2 regions of the Allobosea sp. GW822-FHT05A11 genome follow, and region 1 is predicted to be linked to the other one. Evidence: riboswitches for the same ligand, from Rfam matches in the RefSeq annotation. Region 1 holds a riboswitch; the other holds the start of a gene.

What was found. Region 1 has a riboswitch for thiamine pyrophosphate ahead of thiC (phosphomethylpyrimidine synthase ThiC). Riboswitches for the same ligand answer to the same signal wherever they lie in the genome.
Region 2: linked by a shared signal. The riboswitch ahead of thiO (glycine oxidase ThiO) and the one ahead of thiC (phosphomethylpyrimidine synthase ThiC) in region 1 are both predicted to bind thiamine pyrophosphate.

What each region holds. Positions count from the first base shown of each region.
Region 1 covers NZ_JBXAMI010000006.1:159,578-163,762, forward strand. Annotated here, with positions in the region: gene thiC (phosphomethylpyrimidine synthase ThiC) at 1-1,466, opposite strand, end outside; TPP riboswitch at 1,546-1,650, opposite strand; gene AC1RLU_RS20445 (hypothetical protein) at 1,721-1,918, opposite strand; gene AC1RLU_RS20450 (hypothetical protein) at 1,967-2,239, opposite strand; gene AC1RLU_RS20455 (OmpA family protein) at 2,413-3,495, opposite strand; gene AC1RLU_RS20460 (hypothetical protein) at 3,506-4,060, shown strand.
Region 2 covers NZ_JBXAMI010000002.1:767,452-771,636, forward strand. Annotated here, with positions in the region: gene AC1RLU_RS08885 (thiamine phosphate synthase) at 1-91, opposite strand, end outside; gene AC1RLU_RS08890 (thiazole synthase) at 106-876, opposite strand; gene thiS (sulfur carrier protein ThiS) at 878-1,075, opposite strand; gene thiO (glycine oxidase ThiO) at 1,059-2,054, opposite strand; TPP riboswitch at 2,132-2,233, opposite strand; tRNA gene AC1RLU_RS08905 (tRNA-Ser) at 2,446-2,536, shown strand; gene AC1RLU_RS08910 (Lrp/AsnC family transcriptional regulator) at 2,759-3,217, opposite strand; gene putA (trifunctional transcriptional regulator/proline dehydrogenase/L-glutamate gamma-semialdehyde dehydrogenase) at 3,384-4,185, shown strand, end outside.

The DNA of each region.
Region 1 (4,185 bases):
AGACCCAGATGCTCCTTCGGCGTGACGTAGCAGAGCATGGCGCAACCATACCAGCCGATCATCGCAGCCCCGATGCCCGAGGTGATGTGGTCATAGCCCGGCGCGATGTCGGTGGTCAGCGGTCCAAGCGTATAGAACGGCGCCTCGCCGCATTCGCGCAATTGCTTGTCCATGTTCTCCTTGATCTTGTGCATCGGCACATGGCCGGGGCCCTCGATCATCACCTGGCAGCCCTTGTCCCAGGCGATCTTGGTGAGCTCGCCCAAGGTCTCCAGCTCGGCGAACTGGGCGCGGTCATTGGCATCGGCGATCGAGCCGGGCCGCAGGCCGTCGCCGAGCGAGAACGAAACGTCGTAGCGGCGCATGATCTCGCAGATCTCGTCGAAGCGCTCGTAGAGGAAGCTTTCCTTGTGATGCGCAAGGCACCAGCGCGCCATGATCGAGCCGCCGCGCGAGACGATGCCGGTGACGCGGTTCGCCGTCAGCGGGACGTAAGGCAGGCGCACGCCGGCATGGATGGTGAAATAGTCGACGCCCTGCTCGGCCTGCTCGATCAGCGTGTCCTTGAACACCTCCCAGTCGAGCTTGATCGGATCGCCGCCGACCTTCTCCAGCGCCTGGTAGATCGGCACGGTGCCGATCGGCACCGGCGAATTCCTGAGGATCCAGGAACGGATGTTGTGGATGTTGCGGCCGGTGGAGAGGTCCATCACCGTGTCGGCGCCCCAGCGGATCGCCCAGACCAGCTTCTCGACCTCCTCGGCGGCGCCCGACGTCACAGCCGAGTTGCCGATATTGGCGTTGATCTTGACCAGGAAATTGCGGCCGATCGCCATCGGCTCCAGCTCGGGGTGGTTGATATTCGCGGGGATGATCGCTCGGCCGCGCGCGATCTCGTCGCGGACGAATTCGGGCGTGACGAATTCCGGGACGCTGGCGCCGAAGCTCTCGCCATCGGCATGGCGTTCGCGCGCGCCCTCCAGCATGGCGGCCCGGCCGAGATTCTCGCGATGCGCGACATAGATCATCTCGGGGGTGACGATGCCGGCCTTCGCGAACTCGTATTGCGTCGTCATCTGGCCTGGCTTCGCCTCGAGGATCGGACGCTCAGCCGGACAGGCGGGAACGAGCTGCGCTTCGCTGATATGGCCGTTATCGGCGGCCGTCACAGCGCGTCCGGGCACAGTCTGGAAGCCACGCGCATCGAGCCAGGCGCGGCGCGGCTGATTGAGGCCGGCATTGAGATCGATCTTCGCATCGGTCTCGGTGAAGGGCCCGGACGGATCGTAGAGCCGTACCGGTGGCTCGGCATCCGTCGTCAGCACGACCTCGCGGAAGGGCACGCGCATCTCGGGATGCTCGGGCGCCGCGACATAGATCTTGCGCGAGCCGATGATCGGCCCGGTCGTCACGCTCTGGGGAGCGGTCTTGACGCTGTTCTTCTGGGGTTTTGCGTGGGCATTCATAAGGGGATCTCCTCCTTGGTACAGGTCAGGAGATCCGGCGTCGAAGCGGTTCAAGCGCTGTGATGCGGGTGCAGGCCAAGGCTGCACCGCGTTCCAGTCCCTCCGCCGGTATGACCCGGATCAGGTTCGATGGGTTCAGCTTCGAAAGCCGTCTCAGCCCTTGCGGGCACCCCTCGGAACGCGGACGAGGTTAGGCGCAGCGCCGCCGCTTGGCAACGGGCTGTGCAAAGGTCTGGTCGGATTGGACGGAGGGCTCAGACAGTCAGGTCGACCAGCGTGCCCTGCCCGGCCGGCAGCGCGGCTTGCGTCTGCTCGGCGCTCTGCTGGAGCATGGCGACCAGAGCCTGATCGGCCTGCGCATTCTGCCTGAGCATCTCGACGGACAGCGCCTGCTGGGTCGAGGCGGCCTGCATCGTGACGATGCTCTGGGCAAGGGAAACGGTGTCGCTCATGGCGGGCACCCTAGCCGGGCAACCCTACCAAATCCTCAACCCGGTTGCTCAAGGTGCGATGATCGAGGGCACCGGCTTGGGCATCGGCGGATCGCGCTCGGGCCGGACCTGCGCCTTGTCCTCGCCGGTACCGCGCTTTTCGTCGCGGGGCGCCATAGTGTTGGGCGTCGTCGGACGAGCCGCCTCCCCCGATCGCGGCGCCGGCGGCACGCCGGGAGCCTGCGGTCTGGCCGGAGGCGATACCGTCTGGGCCTGCACCGGCACTGCACCAGGCAGGCTGGCGGCCAGCAATCCAGCCAGAACCGGAACGAACTTTCTCATGGCGGCATCTCCCTTCGGCCTGGACCATTGCTTGTCGCATTTTCTTCACGCGAACCGGTGCCCACCTCGCTTGAAAATGCTCTGTCCTCCGCAAATGAAACAGGCGCAGGGAACGGGTGTTCCCTGCGCCTGCGGAAGAGCGGGGCTGCCTGGAGAGCCGCCCCGCCCGGGTGTCACTGGTTCTGGCCGTTGAGCAGCGGCGTGATGCGCCGGAGCGTGACGCGCCGATTCTCGCGGGAAGCCTCCTGCGTGTTCACCTTCAGATACTGCTCGCCATAGCCCTGGGTCGTCAGGTTTTCCGGCGGGATCTGGAAGTCGCGCGTCAGGATCTCCGCGACCGACTGCGCCCGGCGATCGGAGAGCGAGAGATTGTCGATATCGGCGCCGACAGCGTCGGTGTGGCCTTCGACGAGGAAGACCTCGTTGGGCGAGCGCTGCAGCGCGCGCTTCACCGAATCCGCGATCACCGAAAGGCGGCGCGCCTGATCCTGCCCCACCTGCCAGGAGCCGGTATCGAAATTAATCGTATCGATATCGACGCTGCGCATGCGGGCGCGCAGATCCGGCGAGTAGCGGACCTCGTCCAGCGTGTAGCGGCGCGGAATCGCGGCGATCGGCGGGGCGATGATCGTCTCGTAGATCAGGTCCTCGTCGGCCTGGTCCGCATCGACGATATAGCGCTCGCGCGGGATCGGCAGCGGCGGCGGCGGGAGCACGACGACATCATCGGCAAAGCGCCCCGGACGGTCGCGCAGCGTGTTGTCGATGATGATCACCTCGCGGTTGTCGCGGTCGATGCGCGTGCGGCGGATCAGCCGGCCCTGCTCGTCCGTGACGGTGACGATCCGCGTGCCGTCGGGGCGCTCGAAGATCGTGCGGTTCTCGTCGCCACGGCGTTCGGAGCGGCCCTGCCAGCCGAGATCGCGGAAGCGCTGGTCCTCGTCGCGGCGGATGATGGCGCGGCCGTCATCGTCGCGGATGATGGTGCGGCCGGGCTCACGGATGATGGTGAGGTCGCCCTCGCGCTGCTCCCGCCGCTCGCGACGGATGTCGTCGAAGCGCTCGGCGCCCTGCGTCGCCATGATGCCACCGATGACGCCGGCGCCGAGGCCGATCGCACCGGCCACGCCCGGCGAGATGCCGCCGCGGCGGCCCTCACGCTGGGGCGGCTGGCCGGGGGCTCCGGCCGGCGGCTGGCCCGGAATGGCGCCCGGCTGCGCGGGAGCAGCCGTACCTGGCGCTCCCCCGGAAGGCATACCGGGAGCCGTGCGTCCCGGCTGGACCGGCGCGGCACCGGCGGGCGGCGTCGGGACTGCGGCGCCCGGCTGTGCAGGAGCCGGAGCGCCCGGCGCCCCGGCCGGAGGTGTTCCCGGAGCCGGGCGCGACGGCCGCGTCGGAGCCGTCCCTGCAGGCGGCGTCGGAACGGTCGCATCCGGCTGGACGGGAGCACCGGGCTGCGGCGCCGCGGCCGGCGGGCGCTGCCGGCCCGGCGCAGCCGAAGGCGGAACGGCCGGGCCGCCACGCGGAACCGCAGAGGGCGGCGCGCCGGCGCCGGGCTGGGACGGAACGGCCGGCGCCGTCGCAGGCGGCGTTCCCGGCGGGCGGGGCTGGGTCGGCGCAGCCGAGGGCGGAACCGACGGACCACCTCGCGGAACCGCAGAGGGCGGCGCGCCGGCACCGGGCTGGGACGGAGCGGCCGGCGCCGTCGCAGGCGGCGTTCCCGGCGGGCGGGACTGGGTCGGCGCAGCCGAAGGCGGAACAGCCGGGCCGCCACGCGGAACGGTTGATGGCGATGCGCCGGCCGGCGGCGCGGGCGGCTGAGGCGCGGTACGCGGCGCCGCGGGCACCGTCGGCTCGGCCGGCGGGCGCGGTGGTGTCGGGCGGGCGGCCGGGGCCTCCCGGGGAGATGGCGCGGCATTCGGCGTGGGGCGAGGCGCAGCAGGCAC
Region 2 (4,185 bases), on a different contig from region 1:
CGCGCAACTGCACCAGCTTGACGCCGAGCGGCAGCATCCGCTCCAGCCAGTCGGCGCTGTCGAAGATGGGGTAGAACGGATCGAGCTTCATGCGGGAGCGATCTTTCAGGCCAGGAAGGCTTTGCCCATGACGGGCGTGGAGGGAGCGGCCATGTCGCGCGCCTCGATCGGTTGCGCGGCAAAAGCCTGACGACCGGCGCGGATGGCGAGCGAGAAGGCCTCCGCCATCGCGGCGGGATCGCCCGCCTTGGCGACTGCGGTATTGAGCAGGATGCCGTCATAACCCATCTCCATCGCCTGCGCGGCATGGGACGGCAGGCCGATGCCGGCATCGACGACAAGCGGCACATCCGGGAAATGCTGGCGCAGGCTGCGCAGGCCATAGGGGTTGTTGAGCCCCCTGCCCGACCCGATCGGCGCACCCCATGGCATCAGCACCTCGCAGCCGGCATCGAGCAGGCGCCCGCCGACCACGAGATCCTCGGTCGTGTAGGGAAAAACCTTGAAGCCGTCATCGGCGAGAATGCGCGCGGCCTCGACCAGCGCGATCACGTCCGGCTGGAGCGTGTCGTCCTCGCCGATCACCTCGAGCTTGATCCAGTCGGTACCGAAGACCTCGCGCGCCATCTGCGCCGTGGTCACGGCTTCCTTGACGGTGTGGCAGCCGGCCGTGTTCGGGAGCACCTTGACGCCGAGCTCGCGGATCAGCGCCCAAAAGGCCTGGCCGGCCCCCCCGGAGGATTCCCGCCGCAGCGAAACGGTGACGACCTCGGCGCCCGAACGCTTCACCGCCTCGGCCAGGATCGCGGGCGACGGGTATTGCGCCGTGCCGAGGAACAGCGGGTTCTGCGGCTCGAAGCCATAGAAGGACGCCATCTCAGCCTCCCTGCATCGGCGCGACGATCTCGATGCGGTCGCCTTCGCTTAGGGCCGTTTCGGCGCGCTTGCGGGCCGGCACGAAATCGCCGTTCACCGCGGTCGCGACGATGCGGCCGCCGAAGCCCAGCTCCGCCAGCGCCTCGGCCAGCGTCTTCGCCGCGACGTCCTGCGGGGCGCCATTAAGCAGCAAGGTCATGCAGCATCTCCGGTGTTGCTTGCGGGTTCAGCACGGCATCCGCCGCCATCCGCGCCATGGCGGGGCTGAGCAGGAAGCCGTGGCGATAGAGCCCGTTGACATGGATCACGCGGCCGCGACGCGTCAGCCGCGGCAGGTTGTCGGGAAAGGCTGGGCGGGCATCGGTGCCGATCTCGACCACCTCCGCCTCGCCGAAAGCAGGGTGCAGCGCATAGGCCGCGCCGAGCAGTTCCAGCATGGCGCGAGCGGAGATGCGACGCCGCTCGCCGCTCTCGATCATCGTCGCGCCGACCATGAAGAGCCCGTCCGCGCGCGGGACGATGTAGAGCGGAATGCGCGGATGCAGCAGCCGGACAGGGCGCGACAGGCTGATATCGTCGCTGCGCAGCAGCAGCATCTCGCCTTTTACTCCGCGCAGGCCCGGGAGGACATCACGCGCCGCTAGCCCCCGGCAATCGAGGGCGATATCGGCATCGAGATCGACGGGCTCGACGGCGCTGTTGAAATGGATTGTGCCGCCGTTCGCGAGGAGGCGCTCAGCCAGCGCGGCGATGGCTTCACGCGGATCGAGATGTCCTTCACCCGCAAAGAACAGGCCGCGCGAAAACCGTCCGGCGAGATCGGGCTCGAGCACGGCGATGGCCTCGCCATCGATCTCCTCGAAATGGCTCGTGCGCTGCCCGAAGCGGCGCAATTCCGAACGATCCCGGCTCGGCGCGACCACGAGCGTGCCGTTGCGGACGACCCCACCGGCATGGCGCTCCCACCAGTCGGCCGCCTGCTGGCCGAGCCGGATCACCGGCTCCTCGGCGCTTTCGCCCTCGCACCACGGCGCCAGCATGCCGCCAGCAAACCAGGAACAGGCTTCGGCACCGATGCGCGGACCGCGCTCATGGATGGTGACCTGTGCGCCGCGCGCCAGCAATTCGGTGGCGCAGGCCAGGCCGACGACACCAGCGCCGACCACCGCGACGTTCAGGCTGGAATGAGGGCGTTCTGCCGTCATGCTCTTCCCTGCTCCCGGGAAGGCAGCGGCCTGGGCACGAGCAAAGTGTCTGCGAGCCGAAGACCGTTCCCTTCGCCGGCATTACCCGGATCAGGTACGATGGGTTGGCGCTGACCACGCCTCTCAGCCTCTCGGCACCCCAACGGACAGGCTCAATCTAATGGCTGCCCTGCGGCGGAGCAAGGCGAGCCGGCGCAGGGCTTGGTTGTCAGAGACGCCGCTTTGCGGAGGCCAACTTCTGATGTGCCCTCCCTTCACACGGGAGTGCTCGGTGGCCCACTGAGGAGCATGCACAGGCGAAGCGAAGGAAGTTGCCGACGAGGCTTGTCAAACGGCTCTGCAATCGGGCATAGAGCCTCTCGCCGGAGACGTGGCCGAGAGGCTGAAGGCACTCGTTTGCTAAATGAGCATACCCCACAAGGGTATCGAGGGTTCGAATCCCTCCGTCTCCGCCACTCTTTTTCTGCCCCTCCTTCGTTCGCTTGAACTTGAATTCGCACGCGGTTGCGTCGCACGGGCGCGCGCATTCTCATGCATCGGCGAGCGTCCGATCGGGCCTTGTTCATCGCTGTGGCGATCTCCCAGCCCGGCAGGTGCGCTGGTCGGCGGCTGGATTGGGTCGTCGCGATCAAGCAGGGCCGCCGACCGGCGATGCCGACACCGCAAGCGCGAGGGCCTCACCAGGTTTCCTTGACCGTTTCCATCGCGACATTGGTCGAGGTGTTCGCGACATGGGGCAGGTTCGAGATCTTCTCGCCCAGCACGGCCCGGTAGCGCCGGATATCCGGCGTGCGGATCTTCAGGAGGTAATCGAAGCGGCCCGCGATCATGTGGCACTCCTCGACCTCCCTGATTTTCTTGACCTCCTCGTTGAATTTCGTCAGCGCCTTTTCCGTGGTGTCGGACAGCTTGACCTCGGCGAAGGCGATGTGATCGAGCTTCAGCTTCGCCGGATTGAGCGTCGCCCGGAAGCCTTCGATATAGCCGTCGTCGACAAGCCGGCGGAACCGGATCTGGCACGGCGTCTTGGAGAGGCCGATCCGCGCGCCGAGCTCGGCGATCGAGATCCGGCCATCCTCCCTGAGCACGTCCAAGATCTTGCGATCAAGCGCATCCAAATCGCCTTCGATTGGCATTTCCTTAGGCTTTTTCACTTGCAATCCTCAAATCTGAAGTCTGAACGGACTGCAGGATAACAAAATTTAGACCGCCTGAGAATCGCGCTCATGATAAGCTCCCGCGCAAAGAACGGGAGAGGGTATCGCCCCCGGCCCGTCGCGTTCGAACCCGCCGGGACAAGCCATGAGCCAAGCCACCGCTGCCGCCGCCAACACCGCCTCCAGCCCGGCGCCTTTCGAGGGCTTCGCTCCGCCGATCCGCGAGCAGTCGGCGCTGCGCCAGGCGATCACCGCCGCCTATCGCCGGCCTGAAACGGAGTGCCTTCCGCCCCTGCTGGCGGCTGCGAAGCTGGCGCCAGCGAGCAAGCAGGAGATCGCGCGCACGGGGCGCAAGCTGATCGAGGCGCTGCGGGCCAAGCACAAGGGCACCGGCGTCGAGGGGCTCGTCCAAGAATATTCGCTCTCCAGCCAGGAGGGCGTCGCGCTGATGTGCCTCGCCGAGGCGCTACTGCGCATCCCAGACACCGCGACGCGCGACGCGCTGATCCGCGACAAGATCGCCGATGGCGACTGGAAGTCCCATGTCGGCGGCGGCAAATCGCTCTTCGTCAATGCTGCGACCTGGGGCCTCGTCGTCACCGGCAAGCTGACTTCGACCGTCAATGACCGCAGCCTCGCCGCCGCCCTGACCCGCCTCATCGCTCGCGCGGGCGAGCCGGTGATCCGGCGCGGCGTCGACATGGCGATGCGGATGATGGGCGAGCAGTTCGTCACCGGCGAGACGATCGACGAGGCGCTGAAGCGCGCCCGGCCGCTGGAGGCGCGCGGCTTCCGCTATTCCTACGACATGCTCGGTGAGGCGGCGACCACCGCCGCCGATGCCGCGCGCTACTATCGCGACTACGAGAACGCGATCCACGCTATCGGCCGGGCCGCGAACGGGCGCGGCGTCTTCGAAGGCCCAGGCATCTCGATCAAGCTCTCGG